2 regions of the Bradyrhizobium sp. LA2.1 genome follow, and region 1 is predicted to be linked to the other one. Evidence: riboswitches for the same ligand, from Rfam matches in the RefSeq annotation. Region 1 holds a riboswitch; the other holds the start of a gene.
What was found. A riboswitch is a leader RNA that binds a small molecule or an ion and turns the genes downstream of it on or off. The one in region 1 is predicted to bind glycine.
Positions count from the first base shown of each region.

Region 2: another riboswitch for glycine. It lies ahead of ABIB95_RS08735 (D-amino acid dehydrogenase); the one in region 1 lies ahead of gcvT (glycine cleavage system aminomethyltransferase GcvT).

Region 1 covers NZ_JBEPQI010000004.1:322,265-334,146, forward strand. Annotated here, with positions in the region: gene ABIB95_RS09510 (TrmJ/YjtD family RNA methyltransferase) at 1-184, opposite strand, end outside; gene ABIB95_RS09515 (NADP-dependent isocitrate dehydrogenase) at 533-1,744, shown strand; gene ABIB95_RS09520 (DUF3455 domain-containing protein) at 1,842-2,384, shown strand; gene ABIB95_RS09525 (cyclic nucleotide-gated ion channel) at 2,389-3,615, opposite strand; gene alaS (alanine--tRNA ligase) at 3,622-6,300, opposite strand; glycine riboswitch at 6,534-6,622, shown strand; gene gcvT (glycine cleavage system aminomethyltransferase GcvT) at 6,766-7,914, shown strand; gene gcvH (glycine cleavage system protein GcvH) at 7,925-8,293, shown strand; gene gcvP (aminomethyl-transferring glycine dehydrogenase) at 8,474-11,341, shown strand; gene ABIB95_RS09550 (hypothetical protein) at 11,494-11,882, opposite strand, start outside.
Region 2 covers NZ_JBEPQI010000004.1:168,489-180,370, forward strand. Annotated here, with positions in the region: gene ABIB95_RS08720 (glycosyltransferase family 39 protein) at 1-1,195, opposite strand, end outside; gene ABIB95_RS08725 (ABC transporter substrate-binding protein) at 1,409-3,019, opposite strand; gene ABIB95_RS08730 (M20/M25/M40 family metallo-hydrolase) at 3,287-4,417, shown strand; glycine riboswitch at 4,512-4,615, shown strand; glycine riboswitch at 4,619-4,733, shown strand; gene ABIB95_RS08735 (D-amino acid dehydrogenase) at 4,801-6,102, shown strand; gene ABIB95_RS08740 (ABC transporter permease) at 6,284-7,225, shown strand; gene ABIB95_RS08745 (ABC transporter permease) at 7,246-8,133, shown strand; gene ABIB95_RS08750 (ABC transporter ATP-binding protein) at 8,148-9,797, shown strand; gene ABIB95_RS08755 (M81 family metallopeptidase) at 10,011-11,516, shown strand; gene ABIB95_RS08760 (M20 aminoacylase family protein) at 11,530-11,882, shown strand, end outside.

The DNA.
Region 1 (11,882 bases):
CGGCGCGCTGGGCGGCGATGTTGGGCCAGCCGTCGCGGGGATTGACGATGCGCAATCGGCTGAGCGCAAAATTGCCCATGGCGCGCGCGGCCATGCCGATGTTTTCGCCAAGCTGCGGCTCGACCAGGATCACGATGGGACCGTCGAGGGAAAGGCCCGCCTTGGTCTTGTCAGTCCCCGACATCTCGCTTCGCTTTCACACTGGTTCTCAAGGCCTTGGCAAGGCGCTCTTCAGGAATTGATTCAAAGCCGGCCTGCCCCGATCCGTTGGGGCCGGCTGCCCGTTCGCCTGTCGTTTGCCTGTCCTGACGAAATTCTCAAGGGAAATAACGGGTTGGATTCGACTTTTGAATCTCTTCTGAAGCCTGAGGCCCGCCCCCGCGGCAGGGCCCGCCCCGCCCCCCATCTGGGCAAGCTGGATGAGCTAAAAGTGCATAATCCCTTGGCTTTCGCCCGCTGCAGTCCGGTGCTAAGAGGCGGCGGATATTCCCGTGGCGCGCCAAAGCGCCGTTCCCAAGAGGCTTCCCCGATCATGGCAAAAATCAAGGTGTCCAACCCCGTCGTCGAACTGGATGGCGACGAGATGACCCGGATCATCTGGCAGTACATCAAGGACAAGCTGATCAACCCGTACCTCGATGTCGAGCTGCTCTATTTCGACCTGGGCATGGAGTACCGCGACGAAACCAACGATCAGGTGACCATCGACGCCGCCGAGGCCATCAAGAAGGTCGGCGTCGGCGTCAAGTGCGCCACCATCACCCCGGACGAGGCCCGGGTGAAGGAGTTCAACCTCAAGCAGATGTGGAAGTCGCCGAACGGCACCATCCGCAACATTCTCGGCGGCGTGATCTTCCGCGAGCCGATCATCTGCAAGAACGTGCCGCGCCTCGTTCCCGGCTGGACCAAGCCGATCATCATCGGCCGCCACGCCTATGGCGACCAGTACCGCGCCACCGACATCAAGTTCCCCGGCAAGGGCACGCTGACGATGAAGTTCGTCGGCGAGGACGGCACCGTCATCGAGAAGGAAGTGTTCAAGACCCCGGGCGCCGGCGTCGCGATGCAGATGTACAATCTCGACGATTCCATCATCGACTTCGCCCGCGCCTCGTTGAACTACGGGCTGCTGCGCAACTACCCGGTCTACCTCTCGACCAAGAACACCATCCTCAAGGTCTATGACGGCCGCTTCAAGGACATCTTCCAGGACATCTACGACCGCGAGTTCAAAAAGGAATTCGAGGCCAAGGGCCTGACCTACGAGCACCGCCTGATCGACGACATGGTGGCCTCGGCGCTGAAATGGTCCGGCGGCTATGTCTGGGCCTGTAAGAACTACGACGGCGACGTGCAGTCCGACACGGTCGCGCAGGGCTACGGCTCGCTCGGCCTGATGACCTCGGTGCTGCTCACCCCCGACGGCAAGACCGTGGAAGCCGAAGCCGCCCACGGCACGGTGACCCGCCACTACCGCGAGCACCAGAAGGGCAAGGAGACCTCGACCAACTCGATCGCGTCGATCTTCGCCTGGACCCGCGGCCTGTCGCATCGCGCCAAGCTCGACAACAATGCCGAGCTCGCCAAGTTCGCGAGCACCCTGGAGAAGGTCTGCGTCGACACCGTCGAGGAAGGCTACATGACCAAGGACCTCGCACTGCTGGTCGGTGCCGACCAGCGCTGGCTCTCGACCACCGGCTTCCTGGACAAGGTCGCGGAGAATCTCACGAAAGCGTTGGCGTAAGCCATCGTCCGCAATTTCGCCCGACTGGGCCAGACATCATCACGGGCCGCGCCAAAGCGCGGCCCGTTTCTTTTTGAGAGCTTTTGCGGAGACCATCATGTTCATCAAGCTTGCTGCCTCCACCCTGCTGCTAGCGGCCCTGATCGGACCGGCCGGAGCTGCGGAGCCCGAATCGACCGAGGCGCCACGCGGACAACTCAAGCTTTACACTCTGCCAGCAGCGATCCTGGCCCTCGGCGAGACCGCCGTGCTCAGCGTCCACGCCGAGGGCGCGCAAGTCTATGAGTGCAAGGCCGCCGCCGACGGCAAGCTCGCCTGGGCCTTCCGCGAACCGGTCGCGACGTTGCTGTCCGAGGGCAAGACCGTCGGCCGTCACTACGCCGGTCCGAACTGGGAGCTGGCCGACAGCAGCGCCGTGGTCGGCAAGGCCATTGGCAACGCGCCGGGCGCAACCGCCGCCGATATCCCCTGGCTCAAGCTGGAAGTCGCCTCCCGCCGCGGCAGCGGCATCCTGACGCCGGTCACCACCGTCCAGCGCATCAACACCCACGGCGGCAAGCTCGAGGGTTCTTGCGACAAGGCCGGCGATTTCAAAAGCGCGCCCTACTCGGCCGACTACATTTTCCTGAAGAAGGGCTGACCGCTTAGGGGGCGGTGTCGTCGCGCTCCGCCTGCGCCAATTCTGCCGCCGCAAGATCGCCGGTCTCCTCGAGCCGTGCCTTCGCGGTCTGGTGGACGTGGGCGGCGAGCGTCGGCATGCGCTCGATCAGCGCGTGAAAATCCTGGGCGTCGAGCACGAGCAGCCGCGTCTTGCGCGTCGCCGTAACCGTGCCGCTGCGCTTGGTCTTATGTAGCAGCGCGATCTCGCCGAAGAAGGTGCCGTCGGTGAGGCGCACCTGCTGGCTCGGCAGCGTGATCTCGACCTCGCCGGCAGTGATGAAATACATCGACGAGGCGGTATCGCCACGGCGCACCAATATCTCGCCCTGCTCGATGGTGCGGGCGCGGAGCAGCCGCATGATGTCGGCGATCTCCGCGGCCGAAAGATGCGAGAACAGTGGCACCCGCGCCAGCATGCCCCAAGTCACCACGAAATCGCGCCGCCTCACCTCCTCGGCGAAGGCGGTCGAGATGATCGCGACCGGCAGCGCGATCATGGCGAAGCCTGAGATGATCGCGAACACCGAGATGAATTTTCCGAGCGGCGTCACCGGCACGACGTCGCCATAGCCGACGGTGCCGAGCGTCACGATTGCCCACCACATCGCGTCCGGAATGGTGCCGAGCTTGCTGGGCTGCACATCACGCTCGATGGCGTAGAGCAGCGAGGCGAAGGTCAGTACCACACCGATCAGGATGACGATGCAGCCGATCAGCGCACGCCGCTCGGCATGGATGGCCGCGAGCAGCGAGCGCATCGCCGGCGAATAACGGATCAGCTTGAAGAACGGCAGCACGCCGAGCCCAGCCAGCGTCGCGTGCCGGCCGGTGGCCAGCACGATCGCGGCCGGCAGGAACGCCATGAGGTCGATGATGCCGAGCGCGGAGAAGGCATAAGAGAGCCGGTCGGACAGCGCGGAGCCGTTGCGCTGGGTGTGCCCCGCCACGGTCCACAGCCGCGCCAGATATTCGAGCGCGAACACGATGACGGCGAGGACGGCGACCGCGCTGAACAGCGTGTCGAACCGCGCGTCGAGCTCCGGCACCGAGGCGAGGATCATCGCGACCACGTCGAGCACGATGACGCTGATGATCACCTGGATGAAGCGCGACCCGATCGAGTAGGCGAGCGGATCGTGCTCCAGCAATTCGTACAGGCGATCCCTTAGGTTGGGATCGGCCGAGCCACGTCCTCGCGGAACGAGGCGCATGGCCGTTTACGCGCCTGCCATCGCTTTTTCGATCGCCGCGAGCGCCTCGGGCGCCTTGGCGCCATCGGGACCGCCAGCCTGCGCCATGTCGGGCCGGCCGCCGCCGCCCTTGCCGCCGAGCGCCTCGGAGGCGACGCGCACCAGGTTCACGGCATTGAAGCGCGCGGTGAGATCGGCGGTGACGCCGACCACGATCCCGGCCTTGCCGTCCTCGGTGACGCCGACGATGGCGACCACGCCGGAGCCGATCTGCTTCTTGCCGTCGTCCGCAAGGCTCTTGAGATCCTTCATCTCGATGCCCTCGACCGCGCGCGCCATCAGCTTGACGTCGCCGACCTCACGCACGCCTGCGGCTGCGCCGTTCCCGACGGATGTACCGCCTCCCATCGCGAGCTTCTTGCGGGCGTCAGAGAGCTCGCGCTCGAGCTTCTTGCGCTCCTCCATCAGGGCTGTGATGCGCGCCGGGACGTCGTCGATCGAGGTGCGCAGCTCGTTGGCCGCGGTCTTCGCCAGCGCCATGGTCTCGTTGGCGTGCCTGCGCGCGTAGTTGCCGGTCAGCGCCTCGATGCGGCGCACGCCGGAGGCGACCGCGCTCTCGCCGGTCAGCGTGATCAGGCCGATGTCGCCGGTGCGCTTCACATGGGTGCCGCCGCAGAGCTCGACGGACCAGCCGAGCGCGTTGGTGCCGCGCTCCCGCGCGGTCCGGCCCATCGAGACGACGCGGACCTCGTCGCCATACTTTTCGCCGAACAGCGCGCGCGCGCCGGCCTCGCGGGCCTCGTCCACGCCCATGACGCGGGTGGTGACCTCGTCGTTCTCCAGCACCACGTCGTTGGCGATGTCCTCGACGCGGGCAAGCTCTTCCGCCGTGATCGGCTTCGGGTGCACGAAGTCGAAGCGCAGGCGGTCGGGCGCGACCATCGAGCCGCGCTGGGCGATGTGGTCGCCGAGCACCTGGCGCAGCGCCTCGTGGATGAGATGCGTCGCCGAATGGTGCGCGCGGATCGAGGAGCGCCTGCCGTGATCGACCTCGAGTTGCAGCGCGGTGCCGAGCTTCAGCTCGCCGCTCTCCACGGTGCCGACGTGGACGAAGAGATCGCCGAGCTTCTTCTGCGTGTCGGTGACGCGGAACTTGATGCCGCCTTCGCCGCTGAGCACGCCGGTGTCGCCGACCTGGCCGCCGGACTCCGCGTAGAACGGCGTCTGGTTGAGCACGATCGCGCCGGTCTCGCCGGCCTTGAGGCTCGCGGTTTCCTGTCCGTCCTTCACCAGCGCGGAGACCACGCCTTCGGCGCTCTCGGTCTCATAGCCCAGGAATTCGGTGGCCCCGAGCTTCTCGCGCAGCGGAAACCAGATCGCTTCGGAAGCCGCCTCGCCCGAACCCTTCCAGGACTCGCGCGCCTTGGCCTTCTGGCGCTCCATCGCGTCGGTGAACGAAGCTTGATCCACGCCGATGCCGCGCGACTTCAGCGCGTCCTGCGTCAGATCCAGCGGGAAGCCGTAGGTGTCGTACAGCGTGAAGGCGACGTCGCCGTCGAACATGTCGCCTTTCTTCAGGGACGCGCTCTTCTCGTCGAGGATGGCAAGGCCGCGCACCAGCGTCTTGCGGAAGCGGGTCTCTTCCAGCCGCAGCGTTTCCTCGATCAGGTTTTCCGCGCGCATCAGGTCGGGATAGGCCTGGCCCATCTCGCGGACCAGCGCCCAGACCAGGCGGTGCATCAGCGGCTCTTTCGCACCCAGCAGCTGCGCATGGCGCATCGCGCGGCGCATGATCCGGCGCAGCACATAGCCGCGGCCCTCGTTCGAGGGCAGCACGCCGTCGGCGACGAGGAAGGCCGAGGAGCGCAGATGGTCGGCGATGACGCGGAACGAGGCGACGGTCTGCTCGTTCGGCCCGCTGCCGAGCGCGGACGCGGTCGCGTCGATCAGATGGCGGAACAGGTCGGTCTCGAACACGCTGTCGACGCCCTGCATGATGCAGGCCATGCGCTCCAGCCCCATGCCGGTGTCGATCGAGGGACGCGGCAGATCCACGCGCTCCTCCTTCGTCACCTGCTCGTATTGCATGAACACGAGATTCCAGAATTCGAGGAAGCGATCGCCGTCCTCTTCCGGCGAGCCCGGAGGTCCGCCCCAGATGTGGTCGCCGCGGTCGATGAAGATCTCCGAGCACGGGCCGCACGGCCCGGTGTCGCCCATCGCCCAGAAATTGTCCGAGGTCGGGATGCGGATGATGCGGTCGTCGGAGAAACCCGCGATCTTCTTCCACAGCCCCGCCGCCTCGTCGTCGGTGTGGTAGACGGTGACGAGCAGCTTGTCTTTCTTGAGCCCGAACTCCCGCGTGATCAGGGTCCAGGCCAGCTCGATCGCGCGCTCCTTGAAATAGTCGCCGAACGAGAAATTGCCGAGCATCTCGAAGAAGGTGAGATGGCGCGCGGTGTAGCCGACATTGTCGAGGTCGTTGTGCTTGCCGCCGGCGCGCACGCATTTCTGCGACGTGGTGGCGCGCTGATAGGGCCGCTTCTCGACGCCGGTGAAGACGTTCTTGAACTGCACCATGCCGGCATTGGTGAACATCAACGTCGGATCGTTGCGCGGCACCAATGGCGAGGAGGACACGATCTCGTGGCCGTTCTCGGCGAAGAAGTTCAGAAAGGTCGACCTGATCTCGTTGACGCCGCTCATGTTCATCCAATCGGGTGTGCTTGGACCCGCGATACGCCATCCAAACCGGGCATTTGGGCTGATATCTGCGGGTCAAAGCGCTTTTAGACAAGGCCAGCTGCGCTGTCCAGAAACTGTGCAAGGAGATCAGTGAGTTGCCGCAGGCGCGCAATCCCGTTTGCAATCCCGTTGAAAGCCGCCAAGTGCGCGTTGACAGGCTTGGCCGGGCTGTGGTCTGTACCCATCTGTATCGTACGGCCACGTCGGGAGAGACCGGCTTTGGTGCCGGCGCCGAAGGAGCAACCGCCCCGGAAACTCTCAGGCAAAAGGACCGCGTGGCTTTGACGACATCTGGAAAGAGGCGCCGACGGGTATAGCCCGGACAGCGTCCGCCGACGGGATAATACTCTCAGGCACAGCGACAGATGGGGCTTCGACTGGTTGCTACCGGGGAATCGTCCCCGGGGAACCGCCGAGGGCCCCGTAATGCTTGCGCGCGACGACCAAGATTCCCTCAAACGTACGCCCCTTCACGGGCTTCATGTCTCCCTCGGCGGCAAGATGGTGCCGTTCGCGGGCTATGACATGCCCGTACAGTACCCCGCGGGCGTCCTGAAAGAGCACCTCCATACCCGTAGCCAGGCCGGCCTGTTCGACGTCTCCCACATGGGCCAGCTCGCGCTTCGGCCGAAGTCGGGCAAGGTCGAGGACGCCGCCCGCGCGCTGGAGCGGCTGGTGCCGCAGGACATCGTGGCGATCGCCCCGGGACGGCAGCGCTATGCCCAGTTCACCAATCCGGACGGCGGCATTCTCGACGATCTGATGGTCGCCAATTTCGGCGATCACCTGTTCCTGGTCGTCAACGCCGCCTGCAAGGAAGCGGACGAGGCGCATCTGCGCGCGCATCTCTCGGGCGACTGCATCATCGATTCGCTTCAAGACCGCGCCCTGATCGCGCTGCAGGGCCCGAAAGCGGAAGCGGTGCTGGCGAAATTGTGTGCAGAGGCGCCCTCCATGAAGTTCATGGACGCCGGTCCGCACAAGGTCGCCGGCCTCGACTGCTTCGTCTCGCGCTCCGGCTACACCGGCGAGGACGGGTTCGAGATTTCGGTCCCCGCGGCCGATGCCGAGCGCCTCGCCAAAACGCTGCTGGACAATCCCGATGTGATGCCGATCGGCTTAGGGGCCCGCGACAGCCTGCGGCTGGAAGCCGGGCTCTGCCTCTACGGCCACGACATCGACACCGCCACCACGCCGGTCGAGGCCGCGCTGGAATGGTCGGTGCAGAAGAGCCGCCGCAGCGGCGGCGCGCGCACCGGCGGCTTTCCCGGCGCCGATGCGATCCTCGCTCATTTCGATAACGGCGCGAGCCGCCGCCGGGTCGGCCTGCGCACGGAAGGCCGCGCGCCGGTGCGCGAGGGCGCGCTGCTGTTTGCGGATGACGCCGGCGGCGAGCCGATCGGAAAGGTCACCTCGGGCGGCTTCGGCCCGAGCCTGAATGCGCCGGTCGCGATGGGCTACGTGCCTACGGCATCGAGCGCGCTCGATACAAAACTCTTCGCCGAGGTGCGCGGCCAGCGGCTGCCGCTCACGGTCGCCGCCATGCCTTTCGTGAAAAACACCTACAAACGCTGAGGACAAGACAATGACCACGACGCTGTACACCTCCGACCACGAATGGCTGGCCATCGACGGCGACGTCGCCACCGTCGGCATCACCGACTACGCGCAGTCGCAGCTCGGCGACGTCGTGTTCGTCGAGCTGCCCAAAGCCGGCCGTGCCCTGAAGAAGGCGGAAGCCGCCGCCGTCGTGGAATCGGTGAAGGCCGCCTCCGACGTCTACGCGCCTGTCACCGGCGAGGTGCTCGAGACCAACGACGCGCTCGCCGCCGAGCCGGCGCTGGTGAACTCGGACGCGCAAGGCAAGGCGTGGTTCTTCAAGATCAAAATTGCCGACAAGAGCGAGCTCGGCGGCCTCATGGATGAAGCCGCCTACAAGGCCCACACGGCGTGAGATGAAGCGAACTCTGACCTCATATTCGGTGTCATCACCCGCCTTGTGCGCACTGCGCACTCGGGCGGGTGATCCAGTACGCCGCGGCTTCTCGGCTCAAGCCGTGACGCCTGCGTTTACTGGATGCCCCGCCTTCACGGGGCATGACGGCGACAGCGAAATCTAAAGCGAGGACCCATGATGACCGCGCACCGCAAATCCAATGGCGACACCGCCGCCACCTTCGTTCGCCGCCACATCGGCCCGTCGGCGCGCGACGTCACCGCAATGCTGGAGGCCGTCGGCGCCAAGAGCGTGGACGCCCTGATGGCGGAGACGCTGCCGGCCTCGATCCGGCAGACCGCTCCGCTCGATCTCGGCAAGCCCTTGAGCGAGACCGAGGCGATCGCGCATATGGCCGAGCTCGCGCGAGAGAACCAGGTCTTCACCTCGCTGATCGGCCAGGGCTATTCCGGCACGATTTTGCCCGCGGTGATCCAGCGCAACATTTTGGAGAACCCGGCCTGGTACACGGCCTACACGCCCTATCAGCCCGAGATCAGCCAGGGCCGGCTGGAGGCGCTGCTCAACTTCCAGACCATGATCTGCGATCTCACCGGTCTCGACGTCGCCAACGCCTCGCTGCTGGATGAAGCGACCGCCGCGGCGGAAGCGATGGCGCTCGCGGAGCGGCACTCACGGGTCGAAGCCAAGGCCTTCTTCGTCGACAAGGACGTCCATCCGCAGACGCTGGCTGTGATGCGCACCCGCGCCGAGCCGCTGGGCTGGACCCTGATCGTCGGCGATCCCCTCGCCGATCTCGACAAATCAGACGTGCTCGGTGCGCTGCTGCAATATCCGGGCTCCTCGGGCGCCGTGCATGACCTCAGGCCCGCGATCGCGACGTTGAAGGCCAAGGGCGCGCTCGCGATCGTTGCCGCCGATCTCTTGGCCCTGACGCTGCTCGCCTCGCCCGGCGAGCTTGGCGCCGACATCGCGATCGGCTCGGCGCAACGTTTTGGCGTGCCGATGGGTTATGGCGGCCCGCACGCGGCCTATATGGCGGTGCGCGATGCGCTGAAGCGCTCGCTGCCCGGCCGCATCGTCGGCCTCTCCGTGGACTCGCGCGGGATGCCGGCCTATCGCCTCGCGCTGCAGACCCGCGAGCAGCACATCCGCCGCGAGAAGGCGACCTCCAACATCTGCACCGCGCAGGTGCTGCTCGCCGTAATCGCCTCGATGTACGCGGTCTATCACGGCCCCGAGGGGCTTGCGCAGATCGCGCGCAACGTGCATCGCCGCGCCGCCGTGCTCGCAGCGGGCTTGCGCAAGCTCGGCTTTGCGCCGCAGTCGGATAGCTTCTTCGACACGCTCAGCGTGGACGCCGGTGCCAAGCGCGCCGAGATCGTCGCGCGCGCTACCGCCGAGAAGATCAACCTCGGCGTTGGCGACACCGCGCTCCGCGTCGCGCTCGATGAGACCACGACCCCGGCGACCGTCGAGGCGGTCTGGCGCGCGTTCGGCGGCACGCTTGTTTACGCCGAGATCGACGCCACCACGCGCGAGGCGCTGCCGGAGTCGCTCAAGCGCACCACCGCCTTCCTCACCCATCCCGTGTTCCACGCGCATCGCTCGGAAACCGAGATGCTGCGCTACATGCGCAAGCTCAGCGATCGCGACCTCGCGCTCGACCGCGCCATGATCCCGCTCGGCTCCTGCACGATGAAGCTGAACGCGACCACCGAGATGATGCCGCTGACCTGGCCGGAGTTCGGGTCCTTGCATCCGTTCGCGCCGCGTGAGCAGGCCAAGGGTTACCACGCGCTGTTCGCGCGGCTGGAAAAGTGGTTGTGCGATATCACCGGCTATGACGCGATCTCGCTGCAGCCGAATTCGGGCGCGCAGGGCGAATACGCCGGACTGCTCGCGATCCGCGGCTATCATGCCGCGCGCGGCGAGGCGCACCGAAAAATCTGCCTGATCCCCTCCTCCGCCCACGGCACCAATCCGGCTTCGGCCGCGATGGTCGGCATGGACGTGGTGGTGGTCGCCTGCGAGAAGAACGGCGACGTCGACGTCAACGATCTCCGCGCCAAGGCCGAGAAGCACTCGAAAGATCTCGCCGCGGTGATGATCACCTATCCCTCGACGCATGGCGTGTTCGAGGAGCACATCCGCGAGATCTGCGACATCGTCCACGGCCATGGCGGCCAGGTCTATCTGGACGGCGCCAACCTCAATGCGCAGGTCGGCCTATCCCGGCCCGGCGATTACGGCGCCGACGTCAGCCATCTCAACCTGCACAAGACCTTCTGCATCCCGCATGGCGGCGGCGGCCCCGGCATGGGCCCGATCGGCGTGAAGGCGCATCTCGCGCCGTTCCTGCCCGGTCACCCGGCGACGCAAGCCGAAGCTCCGGTCGGCCCGGTCTCGGCCGCGCCGTTCGGCTCGGCGTCGATCCTCACCATCTCCTACATCTACATTCTGATGATGGGCGGCGACGGCTTGAAGCGCGCAACCGAAATCGCGATCCTCAACGCCAACTACATTGCCGCGCGCCTCGATGCGCACTTCCCGGTGCTCTACAAGAACGCGAAGGGCCGCGTCGCACATGAGTGCATCGTCGATCCCCGCCCGCTGAAGACGACCTCAGGCGTCACCGTGGACGACATCGCCAAGCGCCTGATCGATTACGGCTTCCATGCCCCCACCATGAGCTTTCCGGTGCCGGGCACGCTGATGATCGAGCCGACCGAATCGGAATCGAAGGCGGAGCTGGATCGGTTCTGCGACGCCATGATCGCGATCCGGAAGGAGATCGCCGAGGTCGAGGCCGGCCGCTTCAAGATCGAGGCTTCGCCTTTGCGCCACGCCCCGCACACCGTGCACGACATCGCGGATGACGACTGGAAGCGCGCCTACACCCGCGCCGAGGGCTGCTTCCCCGCGGGCACCTCGCGCACCGACAAATATTGGTGCCCGGTCGGCCGCGTCGACAACGTCTACGGCGACCGCAACCTGGTGTGCTCGTGCCCGCCGGTGAGCGATTACGCGGAGGCCGCGGAGTAAGGGATCGTAGCTTCGTAGGCTGGGCAAAGCGACTTGTCCGCCGTAGCTCGAAGAGCGAAGGCGGAAGCGTGCCCACCACCTTTGTGCGCGTTGGAATATGGTGGGCACGGCGCTTGCGCGCCTTTGCCCACCCTACGGCCCCGAACGCGTATCTAGGGTGCAAGGAGCGAACGGTTCTTTCGGTCCCACCGCCAAAGCCGTTCGTTGGTGAGAAGCGTACCGCCCCACCAGCGTCTGATCGGGTTTTGACGGCGGAAATCCTCCCGGCCTTCAAGGACCGCTTCCCCAAATTCGGTGAGCGATAGCCGGCTTCGGCGAAAGGCCGCGTTGCGGCCTCGCGCATCGTGCGGGGCCAGCGTCGCGAGTTTCGGATCGAGACCCGTGATCACCGGCATTGGGCCGGACCCAAGCCCTTCGAGCAGCGGGCCCAATTCCCATTGATCGAACACGCGCGTTTGCAGCGGACCGTCCGGTTGAAACAGCTCCTTGGTACGGTTGTGCCCCCGCGCAATCAGGTCGAGAAGCCGCGCTTCCGTCGTAC
Region 2 (11,882 bases), 150 kb from region 1:
TCTCGTTGGCTACCTGCGCGTAGAAATTCCGGCCCTCTTCGTAGCCGTGATCGTTGCGATAGACGGCGTGAATCGGAGCGGCGACGAAGACAGCGGCGAGCCCAACGATTGCGGTGATGACCGTGACATTGACGGTGTAGAATCTTTCGATCGGGTAGCGCGTGCCGCAGACGATCAGCACGACGAACAGGAACAGCCCTTGCAACGCCCATAGCGACGGCAGATCGGTCCCCATCGCCAGCGACGTCAGGACCGGCAGTACGATCGTGCCGATCGCAACGTAAAAAAGAAGCCGCAGGCCGGAATTCATCGCGGCGAAGTCGGCCGCAAATTGCTTCAGCCGTGTGCCTGCGATGATCACCCAGAAGACGGCCGATACGCTGATGGCCGCCACGAGTCCGAGCAGGAAGTTCTGCACCTCGCCGAGTGAGCTCACGAAGTTGCCGTTGGCGTGCGCCATCGCGTAGGTGAAGGCCGACGCCCCCGTCGTCGCGAGCCAGTAGATGTGCGGCGACAACACCGCGAGCCCGACCACGACCGATATCCACGGCGAAGCGGACGTGAAATAGGCGCGGCGCGCGGGATGAGCCAGCGCGGCAAATGCAAAGCTCGCCACGAGGAAGACCGAATAATATTTGCCGACCATCGCCAGCGCCGTGGTGCATCCTACCGCGACCGCCCAGGCCGCGCTGCGGGTCTCGAACGCGCGCAGAAAACACCAGGTCGCGAGCGGCCAAAGCGCAAGCAGCACCGTATTGGCATTGAAGCGCTGGGCGTGGAATTGATAGGCCGGCGTCAGCATCAGGAGCAGCAGCACCAGGATGCGTTTGTGCCCGGTCACGAACTGCCGTGCGATCCGGTCGACGAAAAACAGGGCGAGCCCGGCATTGGCCATCGCCATCAATTGCAGCGACCAGTCGCTGAGCGGGAAGACGGAGGTCCACACCGCCGTAATCCAGCCCATCAGCGGCGGATGCTTGTGGTAGCCCCACGCGAAACGGCGCCCGAGCGTCCAGGCCTCGAGGGTATCAGGGTGCAGGCCGCTGCCGGCATAGGCGACGACCAGATAGATCGTCCAGAGCGCGACAAAGCACACAATGAGAAGCGGAACGGCCCAACCCGCCTCGACGCCGTCGAGCCAGCGCAGGAAAGGCCGCCGCCATCGCGCCGGCGCGCGATCGGACCGCTCGGCCATCGCCCGAAATGAAAAATCAATCGACACGGGACTCAAATGCAGGAAGGAAGTGATGTGCGAACCGCGCACATCTATTTCAAGTCAGAAACAAATAGCAATGATTGGACACTGGAAGAGTTAAAAGCTGACGCGAGGCTGACAAACGAAAACGGCGCCGCTGATGACAGCGACGCCGCGTAACGCTCGGGGAAGGCGCGCTGGCGCGCCCTCGCCTTACTCGGTCTTGTCGATGTTCCAGAACACCGGCGTCGCCGGGCCGTCGAGCACGCCGGTGAGCGACTTCCGCCACGCGCTCGGCGCCAGATACTGGCCGAGCGGCACGTAGATCACCTGGTCATAGGCTTCCTTCTGGATCTCGGTCGCGATCTTCTTCTGATCGTCGAGCGAGGCGGCGCGGACGAAGTCGTCCTTGAGCTTCTCGATCTTGGCGTTTTCCGCCCAGCCGAACCAGCCCTTCTTGCCCTGGCCGCCGATCGACAGATTGGCGATCGGGTTGGACACGTCGGCGCTGACCCAGTTGGTGAAGAACATGTTCCAGCCGCCCTCCTTCGGAGGCTTCTGGCTGGCGCGCCGGCTGACCACCGTCTGCCAGTCGGTCGCCTGCGCGTCGACCTTGAAGCCGGCCTCGCGGAGCAACTGCACCGCGACCGTCGGCTGCGCCTTCAGCGTCACGACGTCGCCGGGCACCATGACCACGACGGGCGTGCCGTCATAGCCGGACTCGGCGAGCGCCTTCTTGGCTTCCGCCATGCCGTTGCCCTTGACCAGCGATTCCGAGCCGACGTCGGTCGCGAACGGCGTATCGCAGATGAAGAACGCACCGCAGATCTTGTAGTATTTGGGATTGCCGACGAGCGCGTCGAGCACGTCCTTCTGGTTCATCGCCAGAAGTGCGGCACGGCGGATCTTCGGATTGTCGAAGGGCGGATAGAGGAAGTTCATGCGCCCAAGGGTCTGATAGCCGAACTTGTTCAGCGTCTCGGTCTTGAGGTCGGCATTGCCTTCAAGCACGGGCAGCAGATCCCACGGCGGCACTTCCATGAAGTCGATGTCGCCCGATTGCAGCGCGTTCACTGCGGTCTGCGCATCCGGCATGGTGATCCATTCGACGCGATCAACCTTGACCAACTTGCCTCCGGCAGTCCAGCTCGACGCCTCCTTGCGCGGCACGTAGTCGGTGTTCTTGACGTACACCGCCTTCACGCCGGGCTGGAATTCACCCTGCACGAACTTGAACGGACCCGAGCCGATCTGCTCGGGGATCTGCTTGTCCGGCGGCGTTTCGGCGAGACGCTTCGGCATCATGAAGGCGACGCGCGAGGACGGCTTGCCGATCGATTCGAGCACGAGGCCGTAGGGCTCCTTCAGCTTCAGCGTGATGGTCTTGGGGTCGGTCGCCTCGATGCTCGCAGTAAACTGCATCATCTGCTGGCCCATGCCGTCGACCGCGGCCCAGCGCTTCAGCGAAGCGGCGCAGTCTTCCGCCGTCACCGGCGTACCGTCGTGCCACTTCAGGCCGTCGCGCAGCGTGAAGGTGTAGGTGAGCTTGTCGTCGGAGATCTTCCAGTCCGCCATCTGCGGCTGGATCTTGAAGTTCGAGTCCGTCGCGATCAGCGTGTCGTAGACCATGTAGCCATGGTCACGCGTGATGTAGGCGGTGGTGAAAATCGGATCGATGATGCGCAGATCCGAATGCATCACCGCGGTGATGGTCTTGCTGGCGGCGGCAAGTACCGGCGAGGCCATCGCCGTCGAAAGCGCAACGACCGATAGCGCAAGTGTGGAGGCGAACGCGCGACGCCCCCGGCGCATCAAGCTCAACATAAAAGTTTCTCCTGACGTGAAACTGTTCAAAGGCAGGTTATTGGTTGAGCATTCGGTTCGTTCTTTAGGCGAACTAACCTCATGCGATGCCTTTGTCTTTCGAGACTTGCAGACAGTGTTGAGCGCGTCAATCCGGTTTCGCTGCAGCCCCAAGCGGCGCGCCCACGGGCTCCACAAAGATCGGTTTGGCTCTACAACGCTTTCCGCCAGTCCCGTCCGCGCCAATGCAATGCGCGTTCCATCTTTCGAAGCTTGAGAGACATTAAGATGAATCCAGCCAATCTTCCCTTCGATTCCGAGGCGATGCTCCAGGGCCTGCGCACCTGGGTGGAATGCGAGAGCCCGACCTGGGACGCGGGTGCCGTCAACCGCATGCTCGATATCGCAGCGCGGGATATGGCGATCATGGGTGCGACGATCGAACGCATCGGCGGCCGACAGGGCTTTGGCGGCGTGATCCGCGCGCGCTTCCCGCATCCGAAACAGGGCGAGCCGGGCATCCTGATCGCCGGCCACATGGATACCGTCCACCCGGTCGGCACCATCGAGAAGCTGAAATGGCGGCGCGACGGCAACAAGTGCTACGGCCCCGGCATCTACGACATGAAGGGTGGCAACTATCTCTCGCTGGAAGCGATCCGGCAGCTGGCACGTGCGTCCTTCACCACGCCGCTGCCGATCACCGTGCTGTTTACGCCCGACGAGGAAGTCGGCACGCCCTCGACGCGCGACATCATCGAGGCGGAAGCCGCGCGCAACAAATATGTGCTGGTGCCCGAACCGGGCCGCGCCGACAACGGTGTCACCACCGGACGTTACGCCATCGCGCGGTTCAATCTGGAAGCGACGGGCCGGCCGAGCCATGCCGGCGCGACATTGTCGGCCGGACGCTCGGCGATCCGCGAGATGGCGCGGCAGATCCTCGCCATCGACGCGATGACGACGGAGGATTGCACCTTCTCGGTCGGCGTCGTGCACGGCGGACAATGGGTCAATTGCGTTGCCACGACCGCCACCGGCGAGGCGCTGTCCATGGCCAAGCGCCAGGCCGATCTCGACCGCGGCGTCGAGCGGATGCTGGCGCTGTCGGGCACGACCAATGATGTCACGTTCAAGGTGACGCGCGGCGTCACGCGCCCCGTATGGGAGCCCGATGCCGGCACCATGGCGCTGTATGAAAAGGCGCGCGGCATCGCCAAGTCGCTCGGCACTGAGCTGCCGCATGCGAGCTCTGGCGGCGGCTCCGACGGCAACTTTACCGGCGCGATGGGCATCCCGACGCTCGACGGCCTCGGCGTGCGCGGCGGCAACGGCCACACGCTCGAGGAGTTCATCGAGGTCGAGAGCCTAGTTGAACGCGGGCGCCTGATGGCCGGCTTGCTGGCGACGCTCGACTGACGACGCAGCCTTCGCACTGCACAATGCGTTGGCAGTCGCGGTTTAAATTTAGCCTTGTCTAAAAATGAGGCGCATCGTACTGCTCGATTGTCCACGCGACGATGCGGGAGAGATCGCAACGAGAGTTCAGGCTTTCGTTGCGGCGCCGACGGAGCAACCGCCCCGGAAACTCTCAGGCAAAAGGACCGTATCGTCAGGACGATCTGGAGAGAGGCGGCACGGCCAATGTGGTCGTGACGTCCACCGAAGGGGATAGTCCGGAGCTGACCTCGCCGAGGTCCGCGCCGGATCAAGCTCTCAGGTAACCGTGACAGATGGGGCGCCGCCAACGGCCTTTGGCCGGCGGTTAGCCGACTCTAACTCACGGGAGCCCCGAACCTGCCATGACCCATATCGCCATCATCGGCGCCGGCATCACCGGCGTAACGACCGCCTATGCCCTGCTTGAACGCGGATACAAGGTGACGGTGCTCGACAAGCACCGCTACGCCGCGATGGAGACCTCCTTCGCCAATGGCGGACAGCTCTCCGCCAGCAATGCCGAAGTCTGGAACAGCACCGCCACGATCCTGAAAGGCCTGCGCTGGATGTTCCGGCGCGATGCGCCGCTGCTGATGAACCCGCGGCCGAACTGGCACAAATATTCGTGGATGAGCGAGTTCGTCGCCAACATCGGCAACTACCGCGCCAACACGGTTCAGACCACGCGGCTCGCGATCGAAGCCCGCAAGCATCTGTTCGAGATCGCGGAGCGCGAAGGCATCGACTTCGATCTCGAACGCCGCGGCATCCTGCACATCTATCACGACAAGAAGGGTTTTGAATCCGGCCTGCAGGTCAATGCGCTGCTGAAGGAAGGCGGGCTCGATCGCCGCCCGGTGACGCCGGAGGAGATCCGCGCCATCGAGCCGACGCTGCGCAAGGACTATTTTGGCGGCTTCTACACGCCGTCGGATGCCACCGGCGATATCCACAAGTTCACGCGCGGGCTTGCGGAAGCCTGCAAGCGGCGCGGCGCGACCTTTATCCACGAAGCCAACATCGATTCCATTGCCCAGGCAGGTGGCGGCTTTGTCATCGGCTGGGCTGATCTTTCGGCCAGTGATGCTGTCGCATCCGCGCGCGGCATGCTGAAGGCTGATGGCGTCGTGGTCTGCGCCGGTGTGGCCAGCCGCCACTTCGCCGCCCTGCTCGACGAGCGCGTCAACGTCTATCCGGTAAAGGGCTACTCGATCACCGTGCAGCTCGACACTGCCGCAAGCCGCAATGCGACGCCGACCGTGAGCTTGCTCGACGAAGCCGCCAAGATCGTCACCAGCCGGCTCGGCGCCGATCGTTTCCGCGTCGCAGGTACCGCCGAATTCAACGACTTCAACCGCGACATCCGCGCCGACCGCGTGCAGCCGCTGGTCGACTGGGTGCGCAGCAACTTCCCCGGCGTCGAAACGTCCAAGGTCGTGCCCTGGGCCGGGCTGCGGCCGATGATGCCTAACATGATGCCCGTGGTGCGCGCAGGACGGATGCCGGGCGTGTTCTTCAACACCGGCCACGGCCATCTCGGCTGGACCTTGTCGGCGGCGACCGCACAGATGATTGCCGGGACCATCGACGGCTGGCGCGGGCTCAACGCACCGCCGACCGCACCCTCACTCAGGGTTGAGCGCGAGTTCCGCCATGCATCCTGAGTGGCCGATATCGGAGGCTCGGCGGCCTCTTGCGACCGCCCTGCCCTTGGCACACAATTTGCCCCGAAAGGTCGGCTTCTCCGGCCGGCTTTCCAGCCCGAGTGACAGGCGTGCATGATAGACAGAACCGATTCCACGGGGGCCTCTCGGCCCCACAAGTTCCGCAGCCGGAGATAGGTGCATGCTAGGTTATCTCATTCGCCGCGTTCTGGCCGCGGTGCCCGTGATGGGCGTCGTCGCGCTGTTCGTCTTCCTGCTGCTGCGGCTGACGCCGGGCGATCCCGCCGCCATTCTCGCCGGCGATAACGCGACGCCGGAACGGCTGGAACGCATCCGCGACTCGCTCGGCCTCAACGAGCCGCTGATCGTGCAATTCATCACCTGGGTGAACAAGCTGCTGCACGGCGATCTCGGGACGTCGCTGATCTCCAACCTGCCAGTCATGAAGATGATCAGCCAGCGCGTCGAGCCGTCGATCTCGATCGCGCTGTCGACAATCATTCTCGCCGTCATCGTCGCCGTGCCCCTGGGCGTCATCGCGGCATGGAAGCACGGCACCTGGATCGACCGTTTCGTGATGGGCCTCTCCGTGCTCGGCTTCTCCGTGCCGGTGTTCGTGGTCGGCTATCTCCTGATCGAGGTCTTCGCGATCGACCTGCGCTGGGTGCCGGTGCAGGGCTTCCGCAGCATCTTCAACGGCTTTGGACCGTTCTTCGAACGCATCATCCTGCCGACCTGCGCGCTCTCCTTCATCTACATCGCGCTGATCGCGCGCATGACGCGTGCGGCGATGCTCGACGTGCTCGGTGAGGACTACGTCCGCACCGCCCGCGCCAAGGGCATCAACGAGGTCGCCGTGATGATGCGCCATGCGCTGCGCAATGCCGCGGTGCCCGTCATCACCGTGATCGGCACCGGCTTTGCGCTGCTGATCTCCGGCGTCGTCGTCACCGAGAGCGTGTTCAACATCCCCGGCATCGGCCGCCTCACGGTGGACGCGGTGCTGGCGCGCGACTACCCAGTCATCCAGGCGATGATCCTGCTGACGTCGCTGATCTATGTCGTCGTCAATCTCCTGATCGACGTCGCCTACACGCTGCTCGATCCCCGGATCCGGTACTAGGGCTAAGGATAACAACAAAAATGTCCGTCGATAGCCTTCCCCAGTCGTCCATTCCGATCACGTCGCCGCTGCGGCCACGTTTCGGATTCCTCACCTCGACGCCGATCATCGCGGCGGCCACGATCCTGCTCGCGTTGATCGTGCTGATCTCGATCCTGGCGCCGCTGATCGCGCCGCACGATCCGGTCCAGCTTGCGCCCTCGCAGCGGCTGAAGCCGGCCTCCGCGCAGTTCCTGCTCGGCACCGACGCCTATGGCCGTGACCTCTTGTCGCGCGTCATCTATGGCGGCCGCATCTCGCTCCTGATCGGCATCGGCTCGGCGATCCTGTCGATCGTCATCGGTCTTGCGATCGGCCTCGTCTCCGGCTTCTTCAAGCTGGTCGATGCCGTCCTGATGCGCGTCATGGACGGCCTCATGGCGATGCCGAGCATCCTGCTCGCGATCGCCGTGGTGTCGCTGTCCGGCGCCAGCATCTGGACCGTGCTGGTCGCGATCACCATCCCCGAAATACCGCGCGTGGCACGCCTGGTGCGCTCGGTCGTTCTGTCCGCGCGCGAGGAGCCTTACGTCGAGGCTGCGATCTCGGTCGGCTCCAGCCTGCCGAAGATCATGTGGCGCCATCTGATGCCGAACACGATCGCACCGCTAATCGTCCAGGGCACCTATGTCTGCGCCTCCGCGATCCTGACCGAGGCCATCCTCTCCTTCCTCGGCGCCGGCATCTCGCCGGAGACGCCGACCTGGGGCAACATCATGGCCGAGGGCCGTCAGTATTTTCAGCTCAAGCCGACGCTGATCTTCTGGCCGGGCCTGCTGCTTTCGATCGCCATCCTCAGCATCAATCTGATCGGCGACGCCGCCCGCGACGCCCTCGATCCCCGCATGAAGCAGCGGGAGGGCAAGTGATGACGGATCAAGTGATGACCAACCCAGTTCTCGACATCAACAACCTCGTCGTCTCCATCGGCAAGAAGCCGAAGGGCGCAAACATCATCGACGGGATCTCGATCCAGGTGCATAAGGGCGAGACACTGTGTCTCGTCGGCGAAAGCGGCTCGGGCAAGTCGGTGACCTCGCTCACCACGATGGGCCTGCTGCCGAAGGGCACGCTGGTTCCGACCGGCGGCAGCGTCAAGCTGGTCGGCGAAGAGATTCTCACCGCGACCGATCGCCGCCTGCGCCAGCTCCGCGCGACGCAGATGGCGATGATCTTCCAGGAGCCGATGACCGCGCTCAATCCGGTGGTGCCGGTCGGCCGTCAGATCGACGAGGTCCTGCGCGCCCACACCGATCTCGACGCCAAGGCGCGGAAGAAGCGCATTCTCGACATGATGGAGCAGGTCCGCCTGCCCCAGGTCGAGCGTATCTTCGCCTCCTATCCGCATCGCCTGTCCGGCGGCCAGCGCCAGCGCATCATGATCGCGATGGCGCTGGTGCTGGAGCCGAAGCTGCTGATCGCCGACGAGCCGACCACCGCGCTCGACGTCACCACGCAGAAGCAGATCCTGACGCTGATCCGCGACCTCCAGCGCGATCACGGCACCGCCGTCCTGTTCATCACCCACGACATGGGCGTGGTCGCCGAGATCGCCGACCGCGTCGCCGTGATGCGACAGGGCCGGCTGGTCGAGACCGGTCCGCTCGAGACCGTGCTGCGCAACCCGACCATGGAGTACACACGCAACCTGCTCTCAGCGGTGCCGAGCCTGGTGCCGCGCGCGGCGCGGCCCGAGACCAAGGAGCCGGTGGTGCTGGAGGCCAACGAGCTCGGCAAGGTCTATAAGGAGCGCGCCTTCTTCGGCAAAGGCCGCGAGGTCGTCGCCGCCGACAAGGTCACGCTGACGCTGCGCAAGGGCCGCACGCTCGGCATCGTCGGCGAGAGCGGCTCGGGCAAGTCGACGGTCGCGCGGTGCATCGTGCGCCTGATCGATCCGACCTCCGGCGGCGTGCGCCTTGCCGGCCGCGAGATCGCCGACATCTCGCGCCGCCTGCTCCAGCCGCACCGGCAGAAGATCCAGATCGTGTTCCAGGATCCCTATCGTTCGCTCAACCCGCGCATTACCGTCGGCGAGAGCATCGCGGAAGGCCCGATCAATTACGGCACCTCGCATGCCGATGCGATGAAGCGGGCGCGCGAACTGCTCGAGCTCGTCGGCCTGCCCGCGGACGCAGTGACGCGCTATCCGCACCAGTTCTCCGGCGGCCAGCGCCAGCGCATCGCCATTGCGCGTGCGCTCGCGCTCGACCCCGACGTGCTGGTCGCGGACGAAGCGGTCTCGGCGCTCGACGTCTCGGTGCAGGCGCAGGTGCTGGAACTGCTCGACGAGATCCAGAACCGGCTCGGCATCGCCATCCTGTTCATTACCCACGATCTGCGCGTCGCAGCCCAGATCTGCGACGAGGTCGTGGTGATGCAGCACGGCCGTGTCGTCGAACAGGGCCTGGCCGCCGAGGTGCTGACGCATCCGAAGGAAGCCTACACCAGGGCGCTGCTGGAGGCCGCACCGGGCCGCGGCTGGGATTTTGCGAACTTCCGACCGGTGTCGGAAGGCGTCGCGGCGACGGCTTAGGTTTGTCCACTCGTCATTGCGAGCGGAGCGAAACAATCCAGAGTCCCTCTGCGGAGACGGTCTGGATTGCTTCGCTTCGCTCGCAACGACGGGTAGCGACCATCATCATTCGAAAATGACTTAAAGCCATGCGCGGCGGCATGGGCTCCTCGCTTGCCCCCGCCTCGAAGCCAAGGCTAACGTCGCGCACTTTCAAACGCTGGACCAGAATTAATGACACGTATCGCCGTAGGCGGCTTCCTGCACGAGACCAACACGTTCGCCCCGACGAAGGCGACTTTCGCGGACTTCCAGCATGGCGGCGGCTGGCCGGCCATGACGGAAGGCGCCGACGTATTGAAGGTGATGCGCCGCATCAATGTCGGCCTCGCCGGCTTCGTCGACAGCGCCGAAGCGAATGGCTGGAACCTCATTCCGACGATCGCCTGCGGCGCAAGTCCGTCGGCGCATGTCACCAGGGACGCCTTCGAGCGTATCGTGAAGGTGATGGTCGACGGTATCGCCGCCGCCGGTCCGCTCGATGCGGTCTATCTCGATCTGCATGGCGCGATGGTGACCGAGCATCTCGACGACGGCGAAGGCGAGATTTTGGCGCGCGTGCGCCGCGTCATCGGCAAGGACGTTCCGCTCGTTGCCAGCCTCGACCTGCACGCCAACGTCACGCCCGCGATGATGGAACACGCGGACGCGCTGATCGCCTACCGCACCTATCCGCATGTCGACATGGCCGAGACCGGCCGCGCCTCCGCAAGGCACCTCGCCCTGCTGCTGCAGACCAGGCAGCGCTTTGCAAAGTCATTTCGCCAATTGCCGTTCTTGATCGCGATCAGCTGGCAATGCACCAATGACTTTCCCACCAAGGGCATCTACGAAAAACTTGCCGCGCTGGAGAGCGACGCCGTTCCGACGCTGTCCTTCGCGCCCGGCTTCCCCGCAGCCGACTTCCGCGACTGCGGCCCGAGCGTGTTCGCCTATGGCAAGACGCAAGCCGATGCCGACCGTGCGGCCGATGCGATCGTCAAACTGATCGAAAGCCACGAGGACGATTTCGACGGCAAGATCTGGTCGCCCGACGACGGCGTGCGCCATGCGATGGAACTCGCCAAGGGCGCGAGCAAGCCGATCATCATCGCCGATACCCAGGATAATCCGGGCGCCGGCGGTGATTCCGACACCACCGGCATGCTGCGCGCACTGGTGCGCAACAAGGCGAGCGCCGCGACCGGCGCGATCTACGACCCGATCTCGGCCAAGGCCGCGCATGAGGCCGGCGTCGGCGCCACCGTGACGCTGTCGCTCGGCGGCAAATCCGGCATTCCCGGTGACGAGCCCTATCGCGAGACCTTCACCGTCGAAAAGCTCTCCGACGGACGCTTCGTCGCGCCCGGCCCCTATTACGGTGGCCGCGAGATGGAGATGGGTCCCTCCGCGTGCCTGCGCATCGGTGACGTCCGCGTCGTCGTCTCCTCGCACAAGGCACAGCTCGCCGATCAGGCGATGTACCGCTATGTCGGCATCGAGCCGACCGCGCAGAAGATTCTGGTCAACAAGAGCTCGGTGCACTTCCGCGCCGATTTCGAGCCGATCGCGGAAAAGCTGATGATCTGCGCCGCGCCCGGCGCGATGCCGGCCGACACAGCCACCCTGCCCTGGACGCGCCTGCGGCCGGGCATCCGCATCAAGCCGAACGGCCCCGTTTTCACTCCCCCATCACGCTAACCGGACAGGACACATGCCCACGATCGAGCGCATCGACGGCTTTGCCGACGAACTCACTGCTATCAGGCGCGACCTCCACGCCCATCCCGAGATCGGCTTCGAGGAAGTGCGCACCTCCGGCATCGTCGCCGACAAGCTGAAGAGCTGGGGCATCGAGGTGCACCGCGGTCTCGGCGGCACCGGCGTGATCGGCGTGATCAAGGGCAAGGGTTCGGGCAGCAAGCGCATCGGCCTGCGCGCCGACATGGACGCACTGCCGATGGAAGAGAACACCAATCTGAAATGGAGTTCGAAAATCCCCGGCCGCTTCCACGGCTGCGGCCATGACGGCCACACCACCATGTTGCTCGGCACCGCGCGCTACCT